DNA from 2 places in the Arthrobacter sp. SAFR-023 genome. Region 1 is predicted to be linked to the other one. Evidence: riboswitches for the same ligand, from Rfam matches in the RefSeq annotation. Region 1 holds a riboswitch; the other holds the start of a gene.
What was found. Region 1 has a riboswitch for cyclic di-AMP ahead of ACTHQX_RS19340 (NlpC/P60 family protein). Riboswitches for the same ligand answer to the same signal wherever they lie in the genome.
Positions count from the first base shown of each region.

Region 2: another riboswitch for cyclic di-AMP. It lies ahead of ACTHQX_RS17815 (M23 family metallopeptidase); the one in region 1 lies ahead of ACTHQX_RS19340 (NlpC/P60 family protein).

Region 1 covers NZ_JBQCMF010000021.1:33,440-40,615, forward strand. Annotated here, with positions in the region: gene ACTHQX_RS19325 (LLM class flavin-dependent oxidoreductase) at 1-646, shown strand, start outside; gene ACTHQX_RS19330 (bile acid:sodium symporter family protein) at 643-1,680, opposite strand; gene ACTHQX_RS19335 (diguanylate cyclase) at 1,834-2,973, shown strand; gene ACTHQX_RS19340 (NlpC/P60 family protein) at 3,167-3,901, opposite strand; cyclic di-AMP (ydaO/yuaA leader) riboswitch at 3,905-4,070, opposite strand; gene ACTHQX_RS19345 (SulP family inorganic anion transporter) at 4,251-5,753, opposite strand; gene ACTHQX_RS19350 (GTP pyrophosphokinase) at 5,761-6,867, opposite strand; gene ACTHQX_RS19355 (alpha/beta hydrolase) at 7,072-7,176, shown strand, end outside.
Region 2 covers NZ_JBQCMF010000017.1:95,713-102,888, reverse strand. Annotated here, with positions in the region: gene serC (phosphoserine transaminase) at 1-907, opposite strand, end outside; gene ACTHQX_RS17820 (metal-dependent transcriptional regulator) at 1,254-1,949, shown strand; cyclic di-AMP (ydaO/yuaA leader) riboswitch at 2,101-2,342, shown strand; gene ACTHQX_RS17815 (M23 family metallopeptidase) at 2,354-3,178, shown strand; cyclic di-AMP (ydaO/yuaA leader) riboswitch at 3,315-3,486, shown strand; gene ACTHQX_RS17810 (C40 family peptidase) at 3,557-4,249, shown strand; gene ACTHQX_RS17805 (NlpC/P60 family protein) at 4,352-5,140, shown strand; gene ACTHQX_RS17800 (HNH endonuclease) at 5,363-5,863, shown strand; gene mobA (molybdenum cofactor guanylyltransferase) at 5,899-6,492, shown strand; gene ACTHQX_RS17790 (DUF6457 domain-containing protein) at 6,529-6,876, shown strand; gene ACTHQX_RS17785 (molybdopterin molybdotransferase MoeA) at 6,873-7,176, shown strand, end outside.

The DNA of each region.
Region 1 (7,176 bases):
GCAGCGCTTCTATGCGGACCTGAAGCGGAAGACGGCCGCCGTGGGCCGCAACCCGGAACACATCAAGATTCTGCCGGGCATTGTTCCGGTCATCGGCTCCACCGAGCACGAGGCGCGGCGGCTGGAGAAGCAGCTCGATGAGCTCATCCATCCTGAGCATGCACGGAAGCAGTTGGCCGGAGTCCTCCGGGTTTCACCCGAATCCCTGCCGCTTGATGCGCAACTGCCTGAGGACCTCCCGTCGGAGGATGCCATTGAGGGGGCCAAGAGCCGGTACACCTTGATCGTGGAGCTCGCCCGGCGCGAGCGGCTCACTGTCCGGCAGCTCATCGGCAGGCTCGGCGGCGGCCGCGGGCACCGCACCTTCTCCGGGACGCCCGAGCAGGTGGCGGATGCCATTCAGGAGTGGTTCGAGAAGGGCGCGGCGGACGGCTTCAACATCATGCCGCCGGTGCTGCCCTCGGGCCTGGACGCCTTCGTGGACCACGTCATCCCGATCCTTCGGGCCCGCGGGCTGTTCCGCCAGCAGTACACGGGGCACACGTTGCGCGAGCACTACGGGCTGCCGCGGCCCGCGAGCGGATTTGCCCCTGCTGACTCCGCTGAACCGGCCGCCAGGGAATTCGCGGTTAACGCCGCGGTTTAGGCTTCCTGCTTCTCCTGGAGAGGCTTCTGTTCCTGCAGGGGCTTCCGGGCCAGCCAGGCGGCGACAATTGCGCCCGAGATGTTGTGCCAGAGCGAGAAAACTGCTGAGGGCAGGGCCGCCAGCGGGGTGAAGTGGGCGGTGGCGAGCGTTGCCGCCAGGCCCGAGTTCTGCATGCCGACCTCGAACGCGAGGGCCCTGCGTGCCTTGTCGTCGAGGCGGCCGAGCTTGCCGGCCAGGTAGCCGAGGCCAAGGCCGAATCCGTTGTGCAGCACCACAGCCAGGAACACGATGCCGCCGGCCGCCAGGATCTTGCTGGCGCTTCCCGCCACCACTACCGCCACGATGAGGGAAATAACGACGGCGGATGCCCAGGGGAGCGCCGGCAGCGCCTTCGCGACGAGCTTCTTGAGGAACAGCCGGGCCAGCAGGCCCGCGATCACCGGCAGCAGCACGGTCTTGACGATGTCCAGCACCATGCCGCCCGCGTCGATGGTGAGGAAGGAACCGGCCAGGAACAGCACCAGGACGGGGGTGACCACCGGGGCGATGAGCGTGGATACGCTGGCGACGGCGACGGACAGGGCCACATCGCCCTTGGCCAGGAAGGCCATCACGTTGGAGGCGGTGCCGGAGGGCGCGCAGCCCACGAGGATCAGGCCAACTGCCAGTGAGGGCTCCAGATGGAGGAGGGTGGCGATCGCCCAGCCGGCCCCGGGCATGATCACGTAGTGGGCCACGATGCCCAGCACCACGGCCCACGGCCTGCGGGCAACCGCGGTGAAGTCTGGCGGCGTCAGCGTCAGGCCCATGCAGAACATGATGATTCCCAGCAGGTACGGGACCGCCGGGCCAAGGGGCTTGAAGGCGCCGGGAAGCAGGAACCCGGCGATGCCGGCTGCGAGCACCAGAAGGGGAAAGACGGTCACCGCGACGCGCGCAATTTTCGCTTCCGCAGCGAGGGCCGGGTTCAGGGGTGCAGCGCCGGCCTCCGTGGCCGAGGGAGCGGTTTTGGGGTCTTTTGTTGCCTCAAGCATTCAATAATGCTGGCACCGGACCGCCGTGACGGCTAATTCATGACTGATGTCAGACAAATGTGTCGTACTGGCAAAATTCTCTCCGGCACAGCGCGACCCCGGGCCCTCCCGGTGCGATACTGGATTGCACTGGATCGGATTCAAGGGGACGGAATGATCCTAGACACGGCAACACTGCGGATTGCCTTCGCGGCGATGGCCCTGGTTCTGGCGCTGCTGTTCTACTTTTCCACCTTCCGCAGCACCCGCTCGCCCTACAGTGCCTGGTGGTGCGCGGCCCTGCTACTGTTCCTTTCCGGCTCGGCGGCCTTCCTCCTGAACGGCACGGCGCAGCAGGTCTGGGCCAATCCGCTGGGCGACTTCCTGCTGGTGTCCGGCGCGGCAGGGGTCTGGGCCGGCGCGCGTTCCCTCCGGAACCTGAAGCACAACATCTGGCTGTCCGTCGCGCTGCCGGTCATCACCGCCGCCGCCGCCGCGGTCGACAATCCGGGATCCAATACGTGGGCCGGTGGTGCTGTCTTCCTCGCGTCCATGGCTGTCCTGATTGGCTTGGCCTCGCATGAACTGTGGCGGCTGGAACCGGGGTACTCCCGGGTCAGGATCCCCATGGCCATCGCGGCAGGCGGAGTGGCATTCTACTATTTTTGCCGCCTGGTGGTGTTCCTCATCGAAGGGCCAAGCGGTCCCGTCTTTGCAACCTACTTCGGGTCCGCGGTGACCACGATGGTCACGATGGTGCTGCTGGTGGTGGTTTCCTTCAGCATGGCGGGGCTGAGCACCGAGCAGCAGACGCGGGCGCTGCGCACGGTCGCCACCCAGGACGGGCTGACGGGCCTCCTGAACCGCGGTGCCTTCCTGGAGGCGGCGGCCGAGGAGCTGGAACGCAGCAAGGCTGCAAACAGCGGCGGGTCGCTGATCCTGGCAGACCTGGACCACTTCAAGTCAGTCAACGACACCTTCGGCCACGCGGCGGGTGACCTTGCACTGCGAGCTTTTGCCCAGGCGTGCAGCGCATCGGTGCGGTCCACGGACCTTGCCGGGCGCTACGGCGGCGAGGAGTTCATCCTCCTGCTTCCTGGCGCAGGCCCCAAGAGCGCGGAAATCATTGCGAGGGAAATCAGCAGGAGGCTGGCAGAGCAGCACATCCCCGAACTGCTGCGGATGCCGACCGTCAGTTACGGCATTTCCACCTACAACGCGACAACCGCCGACCTCGACGAGGTCATCGCGGCCGCCGACGTCGCTCTCTATGAAGCCAAATCACAGGGGCGGAACCGCACGGTCAGGGGCTGAGCAGGCACCGGATCCGGAATGCATGGGGGACAATCCGGACCCGGCGATCCTGACTCGCAGCCGGAGCCTGCGGTCTTTCATCAGGCATAGCCAGTGTGTTCCCTACTCCTTGTAGAAAGGTGGGAGCACCTTGGGGGGTGGCCGTGTTCCGCCGCCCCCAAGGCAGCGGAACACGGCGGTTACTCAGCTCCGGCTAGCCCGCGCGCACGAACGTGACGGGACCGGTGGCCGTGAGCCAGGACAGCGGGTGGGCCATGGTGGCGTTGATGCCGTTCATGCCGCCGCTGATGACCTTGCCGCCGCCCGCGTAGATGGCCACGTGGCCGGACTGCACAATCATGTCGCCGGGCTGCGGGGTGGAGACGACCCGGCCGTGGCTCAGGAACTGCATCGGCGCGAGGTCACCCACACGGATGCCGGCGGCGCCGAGGGCCTTCTCTACCATGGCGGTGCAGTCCTGCGTGATGCCGATCTGGGCGTAAGCGGAGGCCAGCATGGTGGCGTTGACGCCTGCGGCGGCCTTGACGGGGGCCTTGGGCGCGGGAGCCGCAGCCTGGACGGTGACCTTCGGTGCGGGCGCAGGTGCGGCCGGCGCGGTTGCAACCTTGGCTGGCGCAGCGGCCGGGGCTGCCGTGACGGGGGCGACAGGCGCTGCAGCCTTCTTCACAACCGGCTTTTCGACGACGGGCGCTGACACTACCGGAGCGGGAGCCGACTTAACCGCGGGGCGCTCAAAAGCAATCTTGACACTGGAAGCGGCTGTGAGGGGAGCCTGGAACTGTCCAGCCGTCGCGGGGGCGGCGGCGGGAGCCTTGGCCTGCTGGGCCGGAGCGTTGGCCGCGTTGGCTGCGACGCTCCCGGTGAAGGCCAGGCCGGATGCTGCAAGGATGACCGCAGCACGGCGGCCAGAAATAAAGCGGAACGACATGAAGAAGCCTCTCCCGATGCCTGCGAGGTGAGCTGTCGGATTCGGATGGGAGGCACCCGGCCGCGGTCCTGAGCGTGGTCAGGAACTGTGCGGCTTCACCCCAAGGCCCGCTTCAAGCGGGCCGAAAAGTGGTTTCCCCGTCTCTGCCGGACATGGGTATTCGAATGGTTCCTCGGGCTGCGGCAGAGTTAGGCAATCAGCGCGGGAGTGCCTCGTCGGTGAAGGAGGCACGTTTTCCACCGTACGGGAGGCTTTTCCGAATGTCACATTAAGGTAACGGGGCCGTGTCGCTTCCCGCCATGCTGATCCGCGTCAGGTAAAGGGAATGAGCGCCATGAAGTGATAATGCTCACTCTGCGGCGTTAAGCTTCCCCGCCAGACGTTCCCGCATCTGGATGCTGGCTGAATTGAGGCCGATGAGTTCCACCTCCCGGCCATGCCTGCGGTACTTCTCCGTGACCGCGTCCAGCACGGCGATAGTGGAGGCATCCCACAGGTGTGAGGCGTGCAGATCGATGACCACTTTGTCGATGTCAGGTTCGGCGTCGCGGGCGTAGTTGAACTGCGTGTAAAGGTCGTTGGAGGAGGCGAAGAACAGTTCGCCGTCCACCGTGTAGGTGGCTGCAGTCCGGCCGTCGAGCTCCACTTCTGTCCGCTCCACGGTGGCGAAATGGGCCACCCGGCGGGCGAACATCGCCATCGCCGCTAGCACCCCGACGCCGACGCCGATCGCCAGGTTGTGAGTGACCACCACCGTGACCACGGTGATGAGCATGACAGCGGTTTCCGACTTGGGCATCCGCTTCAGGGTGGCAGGCGCAACCGAGTGCCATTCGAAGGTGATGGCCGAGATGAAGATCATCACCGCCACGAGGGCGGCCATGGGGATGAGGCCCACGATGTCGCCCAGGGTGACTACCAGCACCAGCAGGAAGACGCCCGCGAGGAACGTGGACACCCGGCTCCGCGCGCCGGAGCCCTTGACATTGATCATGGTCTGCCCGATCACGGCGCAGCCGCCCATGCCGCCTAGGAACCCGGTGACGATATTGGCCACGCCCTGGCCCCAGGATTCGCGGGTCTTGTTAGAGCGCGTATCGGTGATGTCGTCCACTAGCTTGGAAGTCATCAGGGATTCCAGCAGCCCCACGAGCGCCATGGACAGCGAGAACGGTGCGATGGTCTGGAAGGTTTCCCACGTCAGAGGCACCTGGGGGATGAACAGCGTGGGCAGGCTTTCCGGCAGCTGGCCCTTGTCCTGGACAGCGGGGACGTCGATTCCGGCGAGCACGGCGAGGACCGTCAGGAGGACGATGGCCACCAAAGGTGACGGCACCGCCGTCGTAATCCGGCGGAGGCCGACGACGATCAGCAGGCCCGCGGCGACCAGCGGATACACCGGCCAGGGAACCCCGATCAGTTCCGGCAGTTGGGCCATGAACACGAGGATGGCCAGCGCGTTCACGAAGCCCACCATCACCGAGCGCGGGATGAAACGCATGAGCCGGGTGACGCCCAGGACGGCGAGCAGGATCTGGAAGATCCCGGCGAGGATCACCGCGGCGATCAGGTGGTCCAGCCCATGGCTGCGCATCAGCGGCGCGATTACCAGCGCGACGGCACCTGTTGCGGCCGAGATCATGGCGGGCCGGCCGCCAACGAAGGAGATGGTCACCGCCATGGTGAAGGAGGCGAACAGTCCGATCCGGGGGTCCACTCCGGCGATCACGGAAAATGCGATGGCTTCCGGAATGAGGGCGAGGGCCACCACCAGTCCGGCGAGGGCCTCAGTCTTGAGGCGCCGCGGGGAACGGAGCGTGGCCCGGACGGACTGGAGCTGTTCGGGCTTCATGAAAACTCTATTTCTTCGTCTGGCGATAGCGCTCGATCTGCTTCAGCCGCCGCAGGAGGCTGTCGCGCCGCGGGTGGGGGACGGCGTCGGGCGCCTCGGCGGTGAGGTCGATGTGTTTGGTGCCGTACTGCCACAGCAGGAGGTCATCCAGCAGGCGGTCCGGGCCGGGGGAGTAGCGGTGGTCCAGGGCCCTGCGGACCTCGGTGATCCGGTTGGCGCTGAGCAGCCCGGCAAGCTGGACGGTCTGCTTGAGTCCGTGGGCCGCCAGGAGTTCGGCTGCCCAACCCCAGTCGTCATCCACTTTACGGTCAACGTGCGGGAGCAGGGTACGCCACACGTCGCGGATGCGGTTGGGGGTGAGCTGCGCCGCGCCCTCTCCGTCCAGGTCCCAGTAGCTGCGGACCTCCTCGTAGCGTTCGTGCAGGTCGGCGAAGGCCGTCTCCACCGTCTCCAACATGGCGGCGGTGGCCGTGAACTGGCGGTCGAAGTGCGGCGTCCACGCCCGCGGGTCCTCCGCCTTGAACCGGATGTCGTGCTCGATCTCGCTCCATGCATGCGCGAACACCGTGCGGATCTGGCATTCGAAGAAGTAGCTGCCGTTGGGCGGGGCGTCGGCGTTGAAGCCCTGCTGGTAGTTCTTTACGACGTCGTTCTGGATGGTGCGCAGGATCAGGTGCCGGCTGGAGTAGCCGTAGGTTCCGGACTCGATCGAGCCGATGTCCTTTTCCCTGTCGCCGCGGCAGTCGAAGAGGTGCCGCTGGCGCTTTATCAGGTTGGCCACCAGTGCGTTCTCCGCCGGCAGCTTGGTGATGACGCGCACGCCCACCATGTCGTTGAGGGTGCGGAATGGGTCCGGGAACTTCAGCAGCCGCTGCCCGCCCTCTTCCAGCGGTTCCTCGGTCCGGGAGATCTTTTCCCGGAAGGAGTCCACCGACTTGGTCCGGCCGGTCACGAACAATGGTGTGACCTCGGTGTCCTTGAGCATGGACCGCAGTATCTGCAGGACTTCCCGGGTGACAAGCTTCAGGGCAGGCCGGACGCGCTCGTAGAGTTCCACGTTTTCCTGCACGGAGTCGCGCTGAGTGACGTCCAGGCGATCCCAGTTGCTTGCCATGGATCCAAACTATCAAGGCGGTGCGACAGGAGCGCGCGTGACACCCTCGCCACTGCAGCCCCTTCTGCCCCACGGGAGCGGCGTCCATGTAGGCTCGGGGCATGGCTGTTGTGCGCCGCTGTGCCCTGCAACCCCGGAGCCCGGGCGCGCGGGAGGCGGCAAGGAGGGGCCGGCGCCCCGTTCGGAGGATCTTAGGAGGATGCAGTGAAGCGGCAGAAGTACCACTACGGTGACCACCCCAGCCAGTGGGGCGAGCTCTTCCTGCCGGAAACACCCGCCTCGCGCAACGGCAAGCAGCCATCCACGCGA
Region 2 (7,176 bases), on a different contig from region 1:
CCTTGGCAACGAATGGCGTCGCGTATTCGGAGGCTTCCGCCCACTTGTAGATGCGGCCAGCCGAGTCGGCCGTGCGGCCGGCGGCGAAGTCCAGGCCGCCGTTGGCGTTCAGCCACTGCACCTGGGCATCCAGCGTGACGAGCGTGGACAAGGATGGAGTGTTGTACGTCTGGTTCAGCTTGGAGTTGTCGATGGCGGTCTTCAGGTCCAGGAAGTCCGGGATCCAGCGCCCGCTGGCCTTGACGCGCTCAGCCCGCTCCAGCGCAGCCGGGGAGAAGAGGCCCAGCCACAGCCCGCCGTCGGAGGCGAAGTTCTTCTGCGGCGCGAAGTAGTAGACATCCGTCTGGGTCACGTCGACATCGAGGCCGCCGGCAGCCGAGGTTGCGTCCACCAGCACCAGTGCGCCCTCGTCGACGCCGTTCACCCGCTGGACGGGCGCAGCGACACCCGTTGAGGTCTCGTTCTGCGGCCAGGCGTACACATCCACGCCCGCCTCGGCCTTGGGGGCGGGACAGGTGCCGGGCTCGGACTTGATGATGGAGGACTCCGCGAGGAACGGCGCCTTGTTCGTTGCCGCGGCAAACTTGGACCCGAACTCGCCGAAGGACAGGTGCTGTGCCTTCTGTTCCACAAGGCCGAAGCAGGCGACGTCCCAGAACGCCGTGGAACCGCCGACGCCGAGGACAACCTCGTAGCCTTCGGGGGCACGGAAGAAGGTGCTCAGGCCTTCGCGGACGGATCCCACGAGGTTCTTCACGGGGGCCTGGCGGTGCGACGTGCCCAGGAGCGTCGTGGCGGCCGCGGAGAGGGCCTCGATCTGCTCGTGCCTGACCTTGGAGGGACCGGCGCCGAACCGTCCGTCCTTGGGCAGGAGGTTTGCGGGAATAGTGATGCTGGTGTCGCTCACAATGGCTCCAATTTTCGGCATGGAAGTGCGGTTCGGCTGGGTCGGGGCGATGGCCGACAGGCAACCGTGACCGCCACGAAGACCCTCCTTATTCTGCCCGAAGCGCGGATACGGCGGGAACACGCGCCCGTCATAGTCCAGTCACTGAGACGGGCCCGCCACCCACCGCGCAGATTATCCGGAGTAATTCAAAATAGGCTAAGCTAGCACTGGACGTACGGGCGGATAGCCGGTGCTGCGCCGCCGTCGGCTACGCGACCGCCGCTGCAGCTTGCCGGATCCCGGTGCGGCGGACCCGCGGTACGGTGGGACGGACAAAAATACTGGGCTCGAGGAGCTGAGCTGAATGACGGATCTGATCGACACCACGGAGATGTACCTTCGCACCATTCTGGAGCTGGAGGAAGAGAACATCGTGGCGCTTCGGGCACGCATCGCCGAACGCCTCCGCCACTCAGGCCCCACCGTTTCGCAGACCATCGGCAGGATGGAACGCGACGGCCTCGTCGTCGTCTCCGGTGACCGCCACCTGGAACTGACCGAAGTGGGCCGGAAGCGCGCCACCGAGGTGATGCGCAAGCACCGGCTCGCCGAGCGCCTCCTCGCCGACGTCATCGGCCTTGACTGGGCCTACGTTCATGACGAGGCCTGCCGGTGGGAGCACGTCATGAGTGAACGCGTGGAGCGCAGGATCTACGAAATGCTCGACCATCCCACCGAGTCGCCGTACGGCAACCCCATCCCCGGCCTGGCGGCGCTCGGGGGCCAGCCCGCCCGCTCGTTCTCCGACGGCGTGGTGAACCTGCTCGATGCCATGGCCGGCTACGGTCCGGAATCCAAGGTCACCGTCAGCCGCCTGGCAGAACCCATCCAGGTGGAGCCGGAGCTGCTGGTCCAGCTGGATGAAGGCGGGATCCGGCCGGGCGCTGCCGTCTCGCTCGAACGTGTGGGGGAGTACATTTCTGTCCGCGTACCCGGGTTCGAGGGTGCCCTCGAGCTGCCGCCGGAAGTCGCGGCGCACGTGTTCGTGCGGGTGGGTTAGCGCCGAAAGCGCAGCTCCGCCTGACGCCAGCGTCCCGTCTGACATCTGCAGGTAGGATGACCTACCACTTTTGCACAGCGAATATAACGGAATTATTACTGCGCTTCTTAATCGCCTATAGTTAAACGGCAACGCCGATGCAAAAGCGTTACCTGATCTGGAGCCGAACCTTGCCAGCAGATCAGTAGCACGAGTCACCCACTGGCAGGGGCGGGGGAACCACAACCGGCTGTTTCTACAGCCTTGGGGTGAAGTCCGCAGCAGCAAGTCTCTTCCGCAGAAGGAATCCTCCCGGGATACCCCTGTGCCGGAATGGCTTGTTATGGCGGGCCGGGTCCGAACTCTCTGACCCGAATCCGACAGCTAACTTCGCAGGCTATCCAGAGAGGAAGCAGTACTTGTCGATGCAGAATGCCCGGGGCCGCCGCCGCGCGTCCGGTCCCGCTCCTGAGCCGCGCCCTGCGGAGGCCATTGCCGCGGACCGTCCCCGGGACGCTCAGCGCGAGGCGCGCCGCCGCCGCCGGGGTCCGTTCCGGCAGGTTACGGATTTCGCTTCGGCCAGTGGTGTTGGGCAAAAGGCTGGAGTGGCCCTTGCTGCTACCGGCCTGCTGCTGACTGTTACCGTCCCCGCCACCAGCCCCGTCCTGGCTGCCGACGAGCATCAGGGAGGAGCGTCCGCGTCCGCCGCCTCACCGGCCCAGCCGAAGGTCTCGGCGGAAGCGGCAGCGAAGATCGACTTCAGCCGTACGTCCGTCTCCACCACCGGTGACCCGGACGGAAAGCTCAAGCAGCTCCTGAGTGCTCAGTCTGCCGGCAGCATCAGCCGTGCGGCCTCGGTGGGCACCTTGGGCGGGCCGCTGACCACGCTCGTGAAGTCTTCGCCGTTCGGCTACCGGGTTAGCCCGATCACCGGCGGCGCCGGTGAGTTCCACCGCGGCCAGGACTTCGCCGCCCAATGCGGCACGCAAGTGCTTGCTGCGGCCAGCGGCAAGGTCACGTTCGCCGGGTGGCACCCATACGGGGGAGGCAACCGCGTGGTCATCGACCACGGCAACGGCTTGGAGACCACGTACAACCACCTGTCGTCCTCCAGCGTCGAGGTTGGCCAAAAGGTCACCCGCGGTGAGGCGATTGCCCTGAGCGGGACCACCGGCGCCTCCACCGGCTGCCACCTCCACTTCGAGGTGATGGTCAACGGGGAAGTCGTTGATCCCACCGGCTGGCTCTAAGCCAAGCCGAGTGAGCACTCTCATTCCTGTGACATGCCGTGACCTGAATGTGACATTAGCTCCGAACTGCTGTACCGTCTAAACCGCGTCAACTTTTCCGAAGTTGACGCTCTTGAGTGGATTGCCTAGCTCTGCCACCGCTCAAGGTCCGTTCGCATTACATCGTCTGGCAGGGGCGGGGGAACCAATTTTGGTCTTCGCAAGAAGGCCTTGGGGTTAAGTCGCAAAAGCTTCCCAGGAAGCCGAGCGGCCGGGTGCACTCCCATCCGAATCCGACAGCTCACCTCGCAGGCATTGGGAGAGGCTACCTTCGTGTCTTCACGCCACAATGCCGCGCGCCACCGCGCGCAAACGGTTCGTATGAACCCATTGGACTCCGTGTCCAAGGCGGTTAGCGCCAATGCCGGCACAGTAGGTCGCCAGGCAGCTGTTATCGCAGCTGCTTCAGGGCTCATCCTGAGCGTTGGCATGCCTGCCAACGCAGCCGACGCCAACATTGGTGTTTCCGCCTCCTCGGAGACCGGATCCCAGGCCGCGCAGCTTGCTGTGACCGCCGCGCCCACCGCCACTGTCTCTTTCGAGCGTCCTGAAGTCACCACGGTGGCTGCCCCGGTCGCCGAAATCATTGCTCCGCAGTCGAGCGATGAGGGCCAGGCGGGCGATGCAGGCCAGGCCAGCGACGAGAGTGCCGGTGCGGCCCAGGCCGTCACTGCCAAGTCCACCGATGGTGCGGCCTCCGCCGCAGCGTCCGGACTGGCTGCAATCGCGTACACCGGCATCGGCAACCCCTACGTCTGGGGCGGCACCACCCCCAGCGGCTGGGACTGCTCCGGCTTCACCCAGTGGGTTTACGCTCAGGCAGGCATCAGCATTCCCCGCGTCAACGCGTGGACTGCCATGAAGCCCACCTCCACGCCTGCTCCCGGCGACCTGGTCATGCAGAACGGCGGCGCCCACGTGGGCATCTACGTCGGCAACGGCATGATGATCAGCGCGCTGAACCCCTCGGACGGAACGCTCCTGCATGCGGTGTCCGCCACGGGCACGTCCTCCTTCTTCACCCTTCGCTAAAAATCCGATTCGAGACGGGCCGGCTTACCCCCAAGATGCCGGCGCGTCGATAACCCACGTCCTGCTACCGCGGTCCGTGGAACACGAAAGAGAGAAATCTTAATGACTACACGTGCGACCATTGCACGCCACCGCGCCGAGGTCACCAAGACCAACTCGCTGGCTGTCATTGCCAAGGCCGTCGGCGACAACGCCGGTGGTGTGGGCCGCCAGGCCGCAGTTATCGCTGCTGCTTCCGGTCTCGTCCTGACCAGCGGCATCGCCGCCAACGCTGCTGAGACCAACGTTCAGCGCGAATCCGCTCCGGCCTCCACGCTGGAGGTCCAGTCCGCTGCGCCGGCCACGATTTCCGCTGCGTCCAGCATTGCGATCTCCTACGAGAAGCCTGCTGTCTCCACCGCCCCGGCTCCCGTCGTCGAGGCCCCCAAGCCTGTCGTCAAGGTCCAGGAAGCGCCGCCCGCTGTTGAGGCTGCTCCGGTTGCTGAAGCCGCACCCGCAGTCCAGGCCACGGCAGCCGTTGCAACTGCTGCCCCGGCAGCTCCGAAGACCACCGCCGCCAGCGGCAAGGGCGCTGCAATCGCCGCTGCCGCCTACGCGCAGCTGGGTGTCTCGCAGGACTGCACCGCCCTGGCCACCAACGCACTCGCAGCTGTGGGCGTCCACTACCACGGCTGGCCGGCAGGCTACCTGTCCCTCGGCCGCACCGTGAGCGCTGCTGAGGCTCAGCCGGGCGACCTCGCCTACTACCAGAACGGCGGCATGGGCCTGGCCCACATCGCTGTGTACGTCGGCAACGGCCAGGCCGTCCACGGCGGCTGGAACGGCGGAACCACCGCACTGTTCAGCGTGAACGTCGGCTCCGGCCCGGTCTTCATCCGCGTCGGCGGCTAAGACACACAAGCGTTACGGAAGGACCCCCGCCAGCACGGCGGGGGTCCTTTTTTGCCTTGCACCCGCATGAATGTTTGGCGACACGCCATGGCGATGCTTGTGTTCGATTCGCTCATCTGCCTAGTGAGTGTTTACTCTTATGGTGTCGATCCATAGCCCGGACATGCAGAGGGCAGCCGGCCCTCGCGCCTCTGCCGGGTGCGGCCGTGAAGAGGTATGTGCATGCGCACTCTCGTTCTGAATGCTGGATATGAACCGCTGGCGGTAGTGACATTCCGCCGGGCGCTGGTCCTTGTGCTCACCGGAAAAGCAAGCGTGGTGGCCGAAGGCGACGATCCTGTCGTCGGGCCGCAGGACATCATGGGCCGTCCGTCCGTGATTCTCCTCAACCGCTACATCCGCCCCCGGTACAACATGATCACCGCGGTGAGCAGGCGCGGTGTGCTTCGCCGCGACGGCCACCGGTGCGCCTACTGCGGCAAGGCAGCCCACACCATAGACCATGTCCAGCCGAAATCGCGGGGCGGTGCAGACTCTTGGGAGAACCTTGTCGCAGCCTGCCTTCGCTGCAACAACGTCAAGGGCGACCACACGCCCAGCGAAATGGGCTGGAAGCTCCGGTTTGATCCGGCGCCGCCGGTGGGCACCATGTGGCAGATCAAGGAGCTGGAAAAGCCCACGCCGGCGTGGGATCCGTTCCTGCTTCCGGAAAGAGCAGCTTGACTCTGGTTTGAGCCTTCCAGGCTTACGCTGGGTGGGTGGACTTTGACGCAATAATCCTGGCCGGCGGCCGCTCCTCGCGACTGGGCGGCTCACGCAAGTCTGCCCTGATGTACGACGGTGCCACGCTCCTTGAGCGCTCCCTCGCGGCTGCCGAGGGTGCCCGGCATACTGTTGTGGTGGGACCTGAGGCGGCGGGCCTTCCCGCTGAGGTCCTCACTTCGCGCGAGGATCCGCCTTTTGCAGGTCCTGCGGCGGCAATCGCCGCCGGCCTGGCCGCCCTGCAGGGTGCAGACCCTGCGGGCATGGTCCTGGTTCTCGCGTGCGACATGCCACGCGTGGGCGATGCTGTCCGCGCCCTCCGGGACGCTCTCCCCGGCGCGGACGCTGACGGCGTCATGGCCGCATCCGCCGACGGGCGGCTGCAGCCGCTCGCGGGTTTTTATGGCACAGCTGCGCTAGAACGCGCCGTGCAGGCTGCCGCGGCGCGCAACGCCCTGGTGCACGGCTCAGTCTTCGCCCTCCTTGCTAGTCTTGACGTGCAGGCTGTGGTTGTCCCTGCCGGCTCCACCGACGATGTGGACACCTGGGACGATGCGGCCGCGTTGGGAGTAGCTGTCCGGGAGCAATGACCCGCATTCCGGACCGCCGTGAATTTGGAGGCAGGCATGAAAAGCCAGGACGAAACGCTTGAGGAGTGGTGCCGTCTGCTGCTGCGGGCCTTCGAGCTCGAGGATGTGGACGTGGACATCAACGAGGTGCTATCCGTTGCGGGAGTAGCTGCGCACTCCGTGGTGCGTCCCGCCGCCCCGCTGACCACCTTCATAGCAGGGCTGGCCACCGGCCTCAAATGTGCTGCGGGCCAGGCCCCGGACGCTGCCGCCATGCAGGGCGCGATGGACGTGGCCCGTTCCGTTGCCAAGGCGTACGCGGCCGATGAGACGCAGGCTGCTGCGGGTACCCCGGCCGCAGGCCCGGCCGCAACTTCGGCGCCCACCGGGACTTCGGGGGAATGACAGCCGCGCCCGGGCACCGCTCTACCGACGCATACTCCACGGAGGACGCAACCTCCACCGGGGATGCACCCGCTGACGACGACGCACCTGCCGCCGCCTCCGAAGCCGGGCCTGTGTCCGACACCGAAGCCGGTGCCGACGCCGAACCCGGTGCGGGGGACACGGACGCGCAGGGGGAGACGGGCGCTCAGGGGGAGCCGGATGAGCAATGGGATCCGGATGCGCCGGCGAAGCACCTGGCGCACACCTGGGAGGAGGCCCGGCAGGCCGCCTTCGACTGTGCTGCTCCCATACCTGCGG